Regions from separate parts of the Paraburkholderia sp. RL17-381-BIF-C genome, predicted to be linked through region 2. Evidence: riboswitches for the same ligand, from Rfam matches in the RefSeq annotation. Region 2 holds a riboswitch; the other holds the start of a gene.

Region 1 (8,141 bases), on a different contig from region 2:
GATGAACTGGCGCACGGTGGGATCGGTCGACTCCCGCAGCTCAGCGGGCGTGCCTTCGGCGTGAACCCCGCCATTGGCGAGAAAGTAGACGTAATCGGCGATCGCGAACGATTCCGGCACGTCGTGCGTGACGAGGATCGACGTGGCGCCGAGCGCCTGATTCAGCGCGCGGATCAGGTTCGCGGTGATGCCGAGCGAGATCGGATCGAGACCGGCGAACGGCTCGTCGTACATCATCAGTTCGGGATCGAGCGCGATGGCGCGCGCCAGTGCCACACGCCGCGCCATGCCGCCCGAGATCTCCGACGGCAGCAGGTCGCGCGCACCCCGCAAGCCGACCGCGTTGAGCTTCATCAGCACCAGATCGCGGATCAGTTCTTCGGGAAGGTCGGTGTGCTCACGCAGCGCGAAGGCGACGTTGTCGAACACGGACATGTCGGTGAAGAGGGCGCCGAACTGGAACAGCATGCCCATCTTGCGCCGCAGCGCGTAGAGGCCGTCGCGCGTTTGCCGGCCGACGTCCTGGCCGTGGAACAGGATCTCGCCGCGCTGCGCGCGCACGAGGCCGCCGATCAGGCGCAGCACCGTGGTCTTGCCGCAGCCCGAACCGCCCATGACCGCGACCACCTGGCCGCGCTTGAAGCGCAGATTCAGGTTCGACAGGACGAGCCGGTCGCCGTAACCGAAGTCGACGTCGCGCAACTCGAGTAAGGTCTCGGGGGAGGAAGACACGAAACTGACAGTCCTTTTACACGGAAGGCGAATTATAGGGCCACCGTGCAAAAGTTGCCGTGACGCTGCCCCGACCCTTAACCAATTCTCACGATTATTGCGTAAACGCTTGTTGCAGTGCAGAAACGGCCGCCGCCGGATCGGCCGCTTCCGTTACCGCGCGCACCACGGCCGCGCAGCCGACGCCTGTCGCCAGCACGTCGGGCAGCACCTGCAGGTCGATGCCGCCGATCGCCACCAGCGGCACGACGCCGTCGAGCAGTCGCACGTAGCGGGCCAAACGCCGCAGGCCCTGCGGCTCGGTCGGCATGACCTTGGTGGTGGTCGGAAACACCGCGCCCAGTGCTATGTAGCTCGGCCGGAAATGCAGCGCTTTCAGAATTTCGTAGAAACCGTGGGTCGACAGGCCGAGACGCACGCCTCCCGCCGCGAGCGCGGCGAGGTCAGCCGTATGCACGTCTTCCTGACCGAGGTGGACGCCGTACGCGCCGGCTTCGAGCGCGGCCTGCCAGTGGTCGTTGATGAAGACCTGAGCGTCGTACTGGCGGCCAACGGCCACGCAGCGAGCAATTTCGCGCTTCAGTTCGTCGGCGGGTTCGGCGGATTTGCGGCGCAGTTGCACTGTCTTCACGCCAAAGCCCACCACCCGTTCGACCCATTCAGCGGTCGGCAGCACCGGATACAGGCCGAGCCGCTCGGGACAGCGTGCAAAAGCCTGCGGCGGCGCCTCGGGCAAGCCGGCAAGACGCGGGAAGTGGTTGATATCGGCGGGAAAAGCGTCGTCGGCACGAGTTTCGTCGCCGTCGCGCCAGGCCAGCGCCAGGACCAGCGCGTCATGCGGATCGAAACCGCAGTCGAGGAAAGCCGCCAGCGCGGGAATCCAGTCTTCCGCCAGATGGCCTTCCAGGCGGTATTTTTCACCGCCCAGATGCAGCGTGGCCTTTTCCTCGGCGGCTTCGATCACGCCAGCGCCGTGCACCAGCCAGCGCGCCATCTGTTCGCCGTGCTGCTGCGCGTCGGCAATCAAAATCAGGTCGCCGCCGTTCAGTTCCTCCGGCGCGGTCAGACAGATGCGCCACTGCGCATGTGTCGGCGGCCAGTCGCCCAGCCGGGCGCGGATGCGCTCGGCGGCTTCGGTGAGTTCGTCGGCGGGCGGCCAGAAGAGGTCGCGATCCTTCAATGTCAAAGTCTGCGTCATGCGGCGCTCCCGTCTTGATGCCAGAACGGCATGCCGACCACCGGCGTGCTCGCGTGCGCGCTTTCGCGCGCGGCCATCGGCCCCGCCAGAAAAGCCTGGCGGCCCGCTTCGACGCCGAGCGCGAAGGCGCGCGCCATTGCGTCGGGGTGCGTGGCCTGTGAGACGGCGGTGTTCAGCAGCACGCCGTCGAAGCCCCATTCCATGACCTGCGCCGCATGCGACGGCACGCCGAGTCCGGCGTCGACGATCAGCGGCACGTCCGGCAGCCGCTCGCGCAACACGCGCAGGCCGTACGGATTGATCACGCCCTTGCCGGTGCCGATCGGCGCGCCCCACGGCATCAGCGCTTCACAACCGGCGTCCAGCAGACGGCGGCCGATCACGAGATCTTCCGTGCAGTACGGCAGCACCTTGAAGCCGTCCTTGACCAGTTGCGCGGCCGCTTCGATCAGGCCGACCGGGTCGGGCTGCAACGTGTAGTCGTCGCCGATCAGTTCGAGCTTGATCCACTCGGTTTCGAAGATTTCGCGCGCCATATGCGCGGTCGTCACCGCCTCGCCGACGGTCAGGCAACCGGCCGTGTTCGGCAGTAGCGGTACGCCGTGGCGCTTGAGGAGGTCGAAGAAGCCCGCTTCCGCGCCGCCTTCGTTCATTTGCCGGCGCAGCGCGACGGTCACCATGCCGGGGCGCGCCGCGTCGATGGAATCGGACAGCGATTGCAGCGACGGATAGCGCGAGGTGCCGAGCAGCACACGGCTCGCGAAGGTCTGGCCGTAGAGCGTGAGCGCGTCGGCAGTCTGGGGGGAGGTCATTTGCATAATCCTTGGTTTCCTGCAATCGGGCATCCCGGCGAGGCGCTCAGCCGCCGGCCACGGGTTGCACGACATCGAGCTTGTCGCCCGACTGCAGCGCGCGCGCCGCATGCTGGGTGCGCGCCACGAAATCGCCGTTCAGCGCGACCGCGAACGGCGGACGTGCGCCGTACGCGGCGAGCGCGTCGGCGACAGTCGCGCCTTCGGGTAGCGATAACGGCTTCTGATTGATATGAATGTCCATGGTGTTCGAATACGGTTCAATCGATGGCGAAAGCGGCATGGTATGCGGCGCTCGTTTGGGTGTGGACCACTTGCGCAACGCTCATGCCGGCTCCCGCGCGGCGTCCAGTTGAAAGAGCTCGCTCCAGCGCGCATCGCGCTGCCAGTCGGCGAAAGCATCGGCGTCGCCGATGCGGCCGTCGAGCAGCGCCGCGGCGAAGCGCACGGCTTCGTCGGCGACTTCGGGCACGATCATGTAGCCGTGCCGGTACAGGCCGTTCACGCGCAGCGTCTGCGCGCCATCCCACAGCAAGGCCGGACGGTGGTCTGGCAAAGTTGGGCGGCACTGCGAATTCAGTTCGAGGATGCGTGCCTCGCCGAAGCCGGGATGCACGGAAAACGCCGCGCTCAGCAGTTCGAGCGCCGAGCGCACGCTGACGGGCGACATGTCCTCGCCTTCCACTTCGGTGGCGCCGATCACGTAGAGATCGTCCTGCTTCGGCGCGATATAGAGCGGATAGCGCGGATGCAGCAGCCGCACCGGCCGCGTCAGCTTGATACCGGGCGCATGCACGCGCGCGACTTCGCCGCGAATGCCGCGCAGCGTGGGCAGCACGGGCTTCGCGCCGAGGCCGCGGCAGTCGATCGTGACGCGGGCGGGCGGCAGAGCGTGATCGTCGACCGCCGTATTCCAGTGCGTTTCGACGCCACGTTGCGCGAGGCCCGCAGCCAGCGCGCTCAGCACCTGACGGTTATCCAGCTGGCCTTCATGCGGCAACAGCCAGCCCTGATTGAAACGGCCCGCCAACGCGGGCTCGGCGGCGCCGAGTTGCGCGCCCGACAGCGTGACGAAACCGCCGTCCAGCAATTCAGCCGGCGCATTGGAGCGCACGCGGCGCTCGAACAGCGGTGCTTCGGTGCGGTCGGCGTGATGCCAGACGACCAGCGTGCCATTGCGCTGAAAGAACACCGGCTCTGGCAACTCGGCAAGCATTTGCGGCCATGTATCGAGCGAACTCGCGCCAAGGCGCGTGATGAGCAGCTCGGCACTGGCGGCTTCCGCGAGCGGCGCAAGCATGGCCGCGGCGACCCACGCCGCGGCTTGCGAACCGGCGGCATCGCCTCGCTCATACAGCGCCACGCGATGCCCCTCACCGGCGAGACGCCACGCGACCAGCCGCCCGCACAGGCCACCGCCGAGAACGGCGAAATCGGGTTGCGCAGAACGCGTCATCGTGCGCACTCCCATTCAGGATGGCAAGCAAAGGCAAAGCGGCACGGCGCACCAGCGGCGTGACGAAGAGCAAAACACATATCTGAAGAATAGGCGGTCATCGAGTCCTTTCCGTACGGCCAACAAAACGCACGTACCCAGGACGAAACCGGCGGGTGAGGCCGGCCGGGCAATGCGCGTTCCAATGACTAACGCCGCCCGGCGGGGAATGGAAGACTGGCTGCTTCCGGAAACTTCCCGCGCCGGTATTACCCGGATCGGGTGCAAAGGGTCTCTCTCAGCCTCGCCGCCGCAGCATGAAAACCATGCCGCCTGTGGCGCGAAGCACCCCTGTTTCGTCGAAGTCCATTAGACCATAAAAGACGCGCCCCCCGCAAACCAGCGCCCCGCCGCGCCGCACGCGGTTTGATCCGGCACCATCTTTCGCTTAATCAATACGGCCTGGGGCGGTGCTCTGGCACAATGCCAGCACAGATGCCGCACGAACGCGGCGCGGCCGGCGCACCAGACGGCCACGCCGCGTTCGCGCGGTATCGAGGCGAGGCCTCGCGGCGCAACTTAATTTTCGCTTAAGGGCTTCGCGCCAGAATCGGACGCTCACCCGCGCGTGCGTTCGTCGAGCACGACGCCCGGGCCTGTACCGCAAACCCGCCGCAGGGCAGCCCGCAGACGGACCTGCCCCGATGGGTCAGCCCCACATGGGCCAGCCCCAATGGGCCAGCCCCGAATGGGCCAGCCCGAATGGGCCAGCACTACTTCAGGATGCTCATGACACCGAATACCACTGCCAGCCCCGCGCTGCCGCCCGACGAAAAAGTCTCCGCCTGGAGCCTGATCAAACCCTACTGGGTTTCCGAAGAACGAAAAACGGCATGGGGCCTGCTCATCGCGATCATCGTGATGAATCTGCTCGTGGTGTGGATCAACGTGCGCCTGAATCGCTGGAGCGCCGACTTCTACAACGCGCTGCAAACCAAGAACGTGCATGACTTCCCGCACCTGCTGATGGTGTTCTCGGGGCTTGCGTTCGGCTTCATCATCCTCGCGGTGTACGGCCGTTACCTGCGCCAGATGCTCGGCTTTCGCTGGCGCCAGTGGCTGACCACGCGCTACCTGAACGAGTGGTTGAATGACAGCGCGTTCTACCGGATCGAGCGCGACCGCCTCGCCGACAACCCCGACCAGCGGATCAGCGACGACCTGCAATCGTTCGCCACCAGCACCCTTTCACTCACGCTCGACCTGCTCTCCACGGTCGTCACGCTGGTGTCGTTCATCACGATCCTGTGGTCGCTTGCCGGCGCGCTGACCATTTCGCTCGGCGGCATGCCGATCGAGATCCCCGGCTATATGGTGTGGGCCGCGGCACTCTACGCCGTGGTCGGTTCGCTGATCATCCAGAAGGTCGGCCATCCGCTCGTACCGATCAACTACCAGGCGCAGAAAGTCGAGGCGGATTTCCGTTTCGGCCTGATCCGTCTGCGTGAAAACGCCGAGCAGATCGCCTTCTACAACGGTATGGAAACCGAGAAGAAGAACGCACACTCGCTGTTCGGCCGCATCCGCGACAACTGGTGGCAGGTGATGAAGTACACCAAGCGCCTCACGTTCGTGCTGAGCTTCTACGGCCAGATCGCGATCATCTTTCCGCTGGTGGTCGCCGCGCCCCGCTACTTCGCCGGCGCCTTCACGTTCGGTGTGCTGATGCAGATTTCCAGCGCATTCGGCACCGTCAGCGACTCGTTCTCGTGGTTCATCAACAGTTACGGCACCCTGGTCGAATGGCGCGCCACCGTGAACCGGTTGCGTGAATTCAAGCGCGTCGTGCACGCACCGCGGCTGAAGGAATCGGTCTCGCCGGCAACCGCGCACGGCGGCATCAATCTGCATTTCGTCGACGAAGACCAGCTCTCCACCGAGGGCCTCAAACTCGCCCTGCCTAACGGCAACCCGCTGTCGCGCATTCGCGATGTGGCGATCCGGCCGGGCTCGCGCTGGCTGGTGCGCGGCCCGTCGGGTTCGGGCAAGAGCACGCTGATGCGCGCCCTCGCCGGCCTGTGGCCGTTCGGCGACGGCTCGATCGACGCACCGGTCAACGCGCGCATCATGTTCATCCCGCAGGTCAGCTACATGCCGATCGGCACCCTCAAGGCGGCGCTCGCCTACCCCTCCTCCGTGGACACCTACACCGACGACGAATGCCGCGAAGCGCTCGTCGTCTGCCATCTGTCGGAATACGCGGACCGTCTGCAGGAATCGGGACACTGGACCCGCATTCTCTCGCCGGGCGAGCAACAGCGCCTCGCCGCCGCGCGCGTGTTGCTGCACAAGCCGGACTATCTGTTCCTCGACGAAGCGACCAGCGCGCTCGACGCGGACAACGAGGCGCGCCTGTATCGCCTGTTCACGGAACGGCTGCCGAAGGCGGCGATTGTCAGTGTCGCGCATCGCGAGTCGCTCGCTGCGTTCCATGACGAGACGCTCGAGGTCGAGCGCTCGGACGAAGCGATCGCCGCATGAGCGACATAAGCGCCATCGCCGACCTGAACGACGCGGGCAGCGCCGGATTCGAGCGTGTCGTGCTGATCACCGGCGCCGGCTCCGGCATTGGCGCCGCACTGGCCCGGCGCATCGCCGCGCCGCGCTCGGCCCTGATGCTGCACGCACGCGGCGCCGATCACGAAGCGCGCCAACGACTCGCGCAAGTCGCCGCCGATTGCAGCGCGAACGGCGCACGCTGCGCGACGGTGTTCGGCGATCTAGCCGAACGCGGCGCCGCGGAACACGTGATCCATCAAACGCTGGCGAACTTCGGCGCGCTCGATCAACTGGTCGCCAACGCCGGACACGCGCAGCGCCAAACGCTGAATGCGCTCGATGCCGACGCGTTGAGCGCAGCCTTCGCGGCCATGCCGGCCGCGTTCGCGGCGCTCGTCAAACGTGCGACACCCGCGCTGGAAACATCGAAGCGTGGCCGCGTGGTCGCGCTCAGCTCGTTCGTCGCGCACCGCTACCGCGTGGACACGCCGTTTGCCGCGACGGCCGCCGCGAAAGCGGCGCTCGAATCGCTGGCGAAAACCGCAGCCGCGGAACTGGCGCCGCATGGCGTGACAGTCAATTGCGTGGCGCCCGGCTATACCCGTAAAGATCGCGGACCGAGTGCCGATAATGCATCGGTGTGGACTCGCGCCGCCGAAGCGACGCCGCTCGGCCATGTCGCCGAGCCCACGGATATCGCCGCGCTGATCGCATTCCTGCTCTCCGACGAAGCGCGCCACATCACCGGCCAGGTAATCCACGTCGACGGCGGCCTGACGCTCGGCTGAGCGACGCACCGCACGCCACGCCGCCCAACGCAACGCAACGCGGCGCAACATTCCGAAACACGCGAGAAGAGTTCGAAAGCATTTGCGAAGCGGGCAAGCTGTTCCGCGCTTTGAAAATGCCCTCCGGCGGCGACGATAGTCGTGCGGGCCGTACCACGTCCTGCCCCACGTCATTCACCGCTACTGGATTCCCGACATGTCATTCGATCGCCGCTCCCATCCTTTGACCCCGCGTCTCGCGCTTGCTCTTGGCGCGCTGCTCGTCACGAGCGCCGCTTATGCGGCACAAGCGAACCAGGCTAACCCGGCTAACGAGCCCGCCGACGTTTGCCCCGCGCTCAAACACATCGTCGACGCCGCTGATTTCCGGCAGTTGCAGACCCAAGCCGCCGCACAACTGCCGGGCACCGAAAGCGCCGACGACTGCCGCGCCAACTCGCATGCCTACGACTGCCACTGGCGCGCGCACTGGCAAGCGGACGGCGTCGTCTCCGATCCGCTGGAAGAATTCGGCGCCGACATCGCTGCCTGCTTCCCGAACGTCGTGCACGACATCAATACGCCGACGCGCCAGCATTTCATCGTGACCACCCCCGCGCGGCGCGTCAGCGTCACGG
Region 2 (8,141 bases):
GTCGGGCTTCGTTGTTTGCGCAGCCTTCGCGCACGCATCGGCGTGATGCTCGCAACAGTCACGGCTTCGTTACCGACGCTCAGCGACGCCACAAACAAAACGGCGATCCACTCGCGTGGATCGCCGCTCCGTCCTCCCCAGGACGTGTCGCTTATTGCATGCGTCTGATTCAAGCGCCGCTTGCGGGCATTCCTGTCAGCGCACTTCTTCGCGCACTTCGCGTACTTATTGGCCCGTCAGCGTATTCGTCAGTTCGACGCTCGGCGTCTGCGTATTGCCGTTCTGCGCGACCAGCAGATGGATCTGGCCCGGCACGAGCTGGCTCAGCGCCCCCGCGATCGGCACCGACGTCACCAGCCAGTCGGCATTGTTCGACAACGTGAATGCCGGCGACTGGAAGATCGGCGTCTTGCTGCCCGCCGCTGTCGCGATCAGCACGTACGTGCCGCCGGACACGTAAATCGAGTCCTGACCGCTCGCCGGCACCGCGTTCTTGAATGCCACGCCGGCCATGGTCGGCGAGACGTTGGCGATGTTGGTGGCGGTGGATTGGACCAGATACAGGTCGAGATTGGTCGCGTTCGCCGAAGCGTTGAAGCCGCGCACACGCGCGCTATTCGAGAGCAGCCCCTTGTCGAACGGATCGTCGATCAGGCCGATGTCCGGTGCGGCGAGACCCGGCAGAGCGAGCACGGTGTATTCGTGGCCCTTGGCGACATCCGGAAAGCTGCCGCTTGCAAGCGCCGTCGTCGAACCGGTCGCCGAGTAAGCGACAGTCGTCGCACCTGTGTTGATATTGGTGAGGTTCGTCACGCCTTTATAGTTGATGTTCGTCTGGCCGGACGGCGCGGTACCGTTCACGAGAAAGTCGACTGCCGGACCACTGGGAATGGCATGGATGAAATGGATCTCCGGATTGGTCAGCCCGAGTTCCTTGCCTACGTCGTCGGAACCGCCGCCACACGCGCTCAGAATGGATGCAACCGCAGCCATCGCCACCATGGTTCGGATCAGTTTCATTATGTTCACCTATCGATGTTATCGGGCTCTCGGCCCATTGATTTGTGGACGTCCCGCTTCGGACAACACGCCGTCTAAAGCCTTGTTCGCTGGTCGATGGAACGGTTCCGGCCAGCTCTCCAAAGCGGAGCATCCCCTCCTATCCTTGCCGCACATCGCGCCTTTTTGCCGAACGGCGCGGTCCGTGTCGATGGACGCTCGCTTTGAGCAATGCGTGTACCGCGGGGTTTGGCATGGCCGGTGGCGGCTGAAGAATGTCTTACGGAGCAACGACTTGCGAGGTTTAGAATTTTTCCTCGGCGGGTTGGCACGCGACGCGGTGTATTGTTCGTGCGCGTCCAATAATTACACGGTCCCCCGCATGTCTTACCAACACTTACTCGCCGAACTCGATCTGGGCTTCACTCGTTTGCGCAACCGCGTGGTGATGGGTTCGATGCACACGGGCATGGAAGACCGCTTCTGGAATTACCCGAAGCTGGCCGCGTATTTCCGCGAGCGCGCGAAAGGCGGCGTCGGTTTGATCGTCACGGGCGGGATCTCGCCGAATCGCGAAGGTTGGCTGTTGCCGTTCGGCGGCACGTTGAATTCCATATTCGATCTGCGCAATCACCGGAAATTGACCGAGGCCGTGCATGCCGAAGGCGGCAAGATCGCGCTGCAGATCCTGCACGCGGGCCGCTATGGCTATCAACCGTTCGTCGTCTCCGCATCGGCGATCAAATCGCCGATCTCGAAGTTCAAGCCGCGAGCGCTTAGCATCGCCGGCATTGCGAAGACCGTGCGCGACTACGCACGCTGCGCACGCCTCGCTCAACGCGCGGGATACGACGGTGTCGAGATCATGGGCAGTGAAGGCTACCTGCTCAACCAGTTCCTGTGCCCGCGCACCAACCAGCGCACCGACGCGTACGGCGGCAGCATCGAAAACCGCATGCGACTCGCGCGCGAGATCGTCGAGGCGGTGCGCGCGGTATGCGGCGAACGCTTTATCGTCGTGTACCGGATCTCGCTGATCGATCTGGTGGAGGGCGGCAACACGTGGGACGAAACCGTGCAGGTCGCGCAGGCGCTCGAAGCCGCCGGCGTTACCATGTTCAACACCGGCATCGGCTGGCACGAGGCGCGTGTGCCGACCATCGTGACCTCGGTGCCACGCGCCGCCTTCGCCGCGCTGAGCGCGCGATTGAAGGCCGCCGTCAAGGTGCCGGTGATCGTGTCCAACCGCATCAATACGCCCGAGGTCGCCGAAGAACTGCTCGCGCAGGGAGCGGGCGATCTGGTTTCCATGGCGCGGCCTCTATTGGCCGATCCCGAGTTCGTGGTGAAGACCGCCGAGGGACGCGCGCACGAAATCAACACCTGTATCGCCTGCAATCAGGCCTGCCTCGATCACACGTTCAAGAACCAGCGCGCCACGTGCCTCGTCAATCCGCGCGCGGGACGCGAGACCGAATTGATCTACCGGCCCGTCGCCGGGGCGCAGGCCGCGCGCTCGGTGGCAGTGGTCGGCGCGGGTCCGGCCGGATTGTCGGCGGCGACCGTCGCCGCGGCGCGCGGGCATCGCGTGACGCTGTTCGATGCGAGCGCAACGATCGGCGGCCAGTTCAATCTGGCGATGCGCGTGCCCGGCAAGGAGGAGTTCAGCGAAACGATCCGCTATTTTCAGAGCCAGTTGCAACGCCACCGCGTCGACGTGCGGCTCGACACACGCGTCGACCCCGCCCTGCTGGCCTCGGGCGCTTACGACGACGTGATCGTCGCCACTGGCATCGTGCCGCGCCGGCCGGCGATTGCCGGTATCGACGCGGCCAACGTGCTGTCGTATGTGGACGTGCTGCGTGGTGCGCCGGTCGGCCAGCGCGTCGCGGTGATCGGTGCGGGCGGCATCGGCTTCGACGTCAGCGAGTTTTTGCTGCATCGCGCGGGCGAGCCTCTGCCAATGCCGCGCGACGCATGGCTCGACGAATGGGGCGTCGATCTGGCCGTGCGGGAACGCGGCGGGCTGAAACCGCCCGCGCCGGCGCGGCCGCCGCGGCAAATCTGGCTGTTGCAGCGCAAGGCCGGCAAGCTCGGCATGGGGCTTGGCAAGACTTCCGGCTGGGTGCATCGCGCGACGCTGGCGAGGAACGGCGTGACAATGCTCGGTGGCGTGTCATATCTGGAAATCGCGGCGCGCGGGCTGAAGATCGCGCATGAAGGCGTCGAGGAATGGCTCGACGTGGATACGATCGTGGTGTGCGCGGGGCAGGAATCGCTGCGCGATCTGCACCCGCAGGCAGCGGGTGAAGCGAATCAGGCCGGCGGCCCGCGTTATCACGTGATCGGCGGGGCGAAAGTCGCCACTGAACTGGACGCGAAACGCGCGATTCGCGAAGGCGCGGAAGTGGCCGCGGCGCTCTAATAGCGGGCCGCCGCCCCGGCACAATGAGACTCACAAGGGGCAACCCAACGCAAGCCCGCTCCAGGCTCAGGCGAGCCCCTTCTTCCGGTAGTCGAACCAGAACGACAGTCCCACGCTCGCCAGAATCACGACCGTCGCGATCACCGTGGAGCGGGTGACCGGCTCGCCGAGCAGCAGCGCACCCAGCGCCACGGCCACCACCGGGTTCACGTACATGCAACTGCTGGCGATGATCGGGCTGGTATGCCGGATCAGAAAACCATATGCGACGTAGGCGGCCATCGTGCCGATCAGCATCAGGTAGATGAACGCCAGCACCGGCATAACATGCACCTCGAGCATCCGCTCGCCGGAGACCCACGCGACCAGCGTGGACATCGCGCCGCCCAGACCGATTTGCAGCGACGTCGAGAGAAACAGGTCCGAGGGCAGTTTCAGACGCCCGGCCAGATGCGCGCCGCCCGCCCAGAAAAGCGCACCGCACAGAATCGCCAGGCTGCCGCCCGCGGAGCCCGGCGCACTATCGCCATGACTGAGAATCGCGATGCCGACCAGACCGAGGCCGACCGCGAACCACTCGCCCCGGCCAATCTTGCGCCCCGCCACGGCCGCGATCACCGTCGCGAACAGCGGCACGGTGGCGACCATCACCGCCGCGGTGCCGGTGCCGACGGTGCGCATCCCGTAGGCGAGCATGCCGCTCGACAAACCGACCAGCATGGTGCCCACCAGCCCGGCATTACGGATTTCGGCGGCGCCCGGCCAGACCGGATTGCGGCGCGCCGCAAAAATAAAGAGGCCTACACCGGCGAACAGATTGCGCAGCCCCGAGAGAAGCAATGGAGGAAACGAACCCAGCGCGACGTGCACGGCAAGATAGGTCGAGCCCCACACGACATAGACGACGGCGAGCGCGAGCGCGAGCTGGCCATTGCGGGACTGCGGCAAACGGAGCGAAAAACCACGCGGAAAACGGCTTGGGAGTTGCAGCGACATGCGTTCAACCCGCCCATGCCGCTCGAGGTGCGGCGCCCCCGCTGGAGACCCTGAGGCGGGATGGCGGACACCGCATCGGCGATACGGTCTGACGGGCAAGGCTGGCGGACATGTTGGTGGAGCGGAAGGACGATAGATGGCCAATGAGCCACAACGCCGCGGCGGCCGAAGAAATCGGGCCACGGCGAACACGCGCCAAATAGTGGGCGCGCACGGCATTATGCAGTAAGCGCCCACCGCGTCGCTTGAAAGAATCGTAACTTTTTGGCGTACTTGCAACAAAAACGCCGTGGACGTTTCCCCCCGTATTTGCCACGTCGACTCCACAGAACGCGTTGAATGCACAAGGCATAGCGATCTGTGTTTCGGCATGAGCCGCCGTGCGTTGCTGCGGATCTTTGAGTGGTCGATTCTCCCGCCGCCTGGTTGAGTGGATGCTCAAGCAAGGTCGACGATGATTCGGCCTCCGTAACTTTCGGGCAGGCGGCGGTCTGGCCGGAATACGGCCCGCGCGCTTTGCCAACGGATGTCGGCCGATGGCGCACGGTGAACGACGGTCCTTGGCGGCGAGTCGGGAGACACGCCCCGGCCTTGTGCTACAGTCGGTAGAGATTAGCCCCGTGCTAACATTCAGCTTTCGATCGCGCCGCGTGCAACTGTATCGTGGCGCCCGCTTCCCCCTCTTTCGCTACCCACCGGCCACCTCGATGCGCTTTCCGACTTTCCGTGCCCACTTCCGCTTGCGCCCTCGCCGCGCAACCGGCTGCGCGCGCGCGGAATTCATGCCGCGTCGCGCCGGCGGGCCGTCCCGAACGCTCCCGCTCCACGCCGCCCGGCGCCCGATTTAACGCTGCTCGCTCCATTGCCTGAGCCGCGTTGTCGGGCTCCGGGCCGATCTCATCCGCACGCTGTTCCCCTACATGCAGATCGAATTGGAGTACCCATCGTGAAAAAGACGAAAACCTGTTACCTCACCGAACTCGACGTCACCCGTCTCGAGAAGCACGCAGCCGCGCCCGGCGCCGACGCGCGTTTGCAAGACATGCTCGACGACGTCCTGGAGCGCGCCGTGATCGTCGACTCGCACGAGATTCCGGCCAATATCGTTACGATGAATTCGCAAGCCACGCTGGTCGACGAAACCAGCGGCGAGCACATGACCTGGACCGTGGTCTATCCGCCGAACGCGGACTTCGCGCATGGCCGCCTGAACGTGTTCTCCCCCGCCGGCCTCGCCTTGCTCGGCGCCAAACGCGGCGAGCGCATCCGCTTCACGCCGCCGAGCGGCACGGAGAAAGTGCTGAAGCTCGAAAAGATCCTCTTTCAGCCCGAAGCCGCCGACAATTTCACGCTGTAAGCCAGCGCAATGGCGTAGCAACGCGTGTTGCGCCGCTTCATGACAGCCCCCTGAATACGGCAATGCCGCGTGGCTTGCCGCTGTGATATCCGCCATCCGATGTTCGAAGACGGGTTGCCAAGCAGCGTGCGGCCGGTGTATCGTGTGCGCTGCTAACGCGGGGGTCCTGCGTTGCACGGAGGTTGGAGGTCCGTGCTGCGCGGGTGAGAAATACCCTTTGAACCTGATCTGGATAATGCCAGCGCAGGGAAGCGTGCGGAATTCGCACTCCAGCTCTACAGCCTCATCTCTCGCGATTTCCGACAACTTCCGTCTCGTCTCCTGCTTAGCCGCCCCACATAGCTTTGCTCAGGAGATACTGCATGAACGCCAACCCGAAGTTCCTTTCCGCCGACGCTCACGTCGATGAAGCCGCCGTCGCGCCGCTGCCAAATTCCCGCAAGGTCTACGTGACCGGCTCGCGTGCCGATATCCGCGTGCCGATGCGCGAAATCTCGCAGGCCGACACGCCCGACAGTTTCGGCGGCGAAAAGAATCCGCCGGTCTATGTCTACGACACGTCGGGCCCGTACTCGGACCCGGAAGCCAAAATCGATATCCGCGCCGGTCTGCCGGCACTGCGTCAGGCATGGATCGAAGAGCGCGGCGACACCGAAGCGCTGACGGGTCTGTCGAGCGACTTCAGCCGCGAGCGCGCCGCCGACACGGCGACCGCCGAATTGCGCTTCCAGGGCCTGCACCGCACGCCGCGCCGCGCGATCGCCGGCAAGAACGTCTCGCAAATGCACTACGCGAAAAAAGGCATCATCACGCCGGAAATGGAGTACATCGCGATTCGTGAGAACCAGCGCCGCGCCGAGTATCTGGAAAGCCTTAAGACGAGCGGCCCGAACGGCGAAAAGCTCGCCGCGATGATGGGCCGCCAGCATCCGGGTCAGGCATTCGGCGCGAGCGCGTTCGGTCCGAACGGCCTCACCGAAATCACGCCGGAATTCGTGCGCGAAGAAGTGGCGCGCGGCCGCGCGATCATCCCGAACAACATCAATCACCCGGAAAGCGAGCCGATGATCATCGGCCGCAACTTCCTCGTGAAGGTGAATGCGAACATCGGCAACTCGGCGGTGACGTCCTCGATCGGCGAGGAAGTCGACAAGATGACGTGGGCGATCCGCTGGGGCGGCGACACGGTGATGGATCTGTCCACCGGCAAGCACATTCACGAAACGCGCGAGTGGATCATCCGCAATTCGCCGGTGCCGATCGGCACGGTGCCGATCTACCAGGCGCTGGAAAAGGTCAACGGCAAGGCCGAAGACCTGACGTGGGAAATCTTCCGCGACACGCTTATCGAGCAGGCTGAGCAGGGCGTCGACTACTTCACGATTCACGCGGGCGTGCGTCTGCAATACGTGCCGCTCACGGCCAAGCGCATGACCGGCATCGTCTCGCGCGGCGGCTCGATCATGGCCAAGTGGTGTCTCGCTCACCACAAGGAAAGCTTCCTGTACGAGCATTTCGAAGACATCTGCGAAATCATGAAGGCCTATGACGTGGCCTTCTCGCTCGGCGACGGCCTGCGCCCCGGCTCGATCTACGATGCCAACGACGAAGCGCAACTCGGCGAACTGAAGACGCTCGGCGAACTCACGCAGATCGCGTGGAAGCACGACGTGCAGACCATGATCGAAGGCCCCGGCCATGTGCCGATGCAACTCATCAAGGAGAACATGGACCTGCAACTGGAATGGTGCGACGAAGCGCCGTTCTACACGCTGGGACCGCTGACCACGGACATCGCGCCGGGTTACGACCATATCACCTCGGGCATAGGCGCTGCGATGATCGGCTGGTTCGGCACGGCCATGCTCTGCTACGTGACGCCGAAGGAACACCTCGGCTTGCCGAACAAGGACGACGTCAAGACCGGCATCATCACCTACAAGCTCGCCGCGCATGCCGCCGATCTGGCGAAGGGCCACCCGGGCGCGCAGGTGCGTGACAACGCGCTCTCCAAGGCGCGCTTCGAATTCCGTTGGGAGGACCAGTTCAACCTCGGCCTCGATCCGGACAAGGCGCGCGAATTCCACGACGAAACGCTGCCGAAGGATTCGGCCAAGGTCGCGCATTTCTGCTCGATGTGCGGCCCGCACTTCTGCTCGATGAAAATCACGCAGGACGTCCGCGAGTTCGCCGCGCAACAGGGCGTCACCGACGACGAAGCGTTGAAGAAAGGCATGGAAGTGAAGTCGATCGAGTTCATGAAAAAAGGCGCTGAGATTTATCAGCGGCAGTAAGGTTCGCACGCGGGTCGCGTGTTCTCGCGGTGCAGTCCAAGCCGCCACTCGATCCGCCAATCCTTGCATT

Evidence for each region. A riboswitch is a leader RNA that binds a small molecule or an ion and turns the genes downstream of it on or off. The one in region 2 is predicted to bind thiamine pyrophosphate.
Region 1: another riboswitch for thiamine pyrophosphate. It lies ahead of P0D70_RS19025 (FAD-dependent oxidoreductase); the one in region 2 lies ahead of thiC (phosphomethylpyrimidine synthase ThiC).

Annotation. Positions count from the first base shown of each region.
Region 1 covers NZ_JARESX010000029.1:27,661-35,801, reverse strand. The annotation lists gene P0D70_RS19045 (ABC transporter ATP-binding protein) at 1-732, opposite strand, end outside; gene thiE (thiamine phosphate synthase) at 827-1,930, opposite strand; gene P0D70_RS19035 (thiazole synthase) at 1,927-2,742, opposite strand; gene thiS (sulfur carrier protein ThiS) at 2,789-2,986, opposite strand; gene P0D70_RS19025 (FAD-dependent oxidoreductase) at 3,068-4,198, opposite strand; TPP riboswitch at 4,416-4,540, opposite strand; gene P0D70_RS19020 (ABC transporter ATP-binding protein/permease) at 4,967-6,718, shown strand; gene P0D70_RS19015 (SDR family NAD(P)-dependent oxidoreductase) at 6,715-7,524, shown strand; gene P0D70_RS19010 (hypothetical protein) at 7,721-8,141, shown strand, end outside.
Region 2 covers NZ_JARESX010000014.1:65,090-73,230, forward strand. The annotation lists gene P0D70_RS11730 (DUF4397 domain-containing protein) at 226-1,020, opposite strand; gene P0D70_RS11735 (oxidoreductase) at 1,382-3,424, shown strand; gene P0D70_RS11740 (EamA family transporter) at 3,491-4,420, opposite strand; gene P0D70_RS11745 (GreA/GreB family elongation factor) at 5,367-5,777, shown strand; TPP riboswitch at 5,927-6,045, shown strand; gene thiC (phosphomethylpyrimidine synthase ThiC) at 6,140-8,071, shown strand.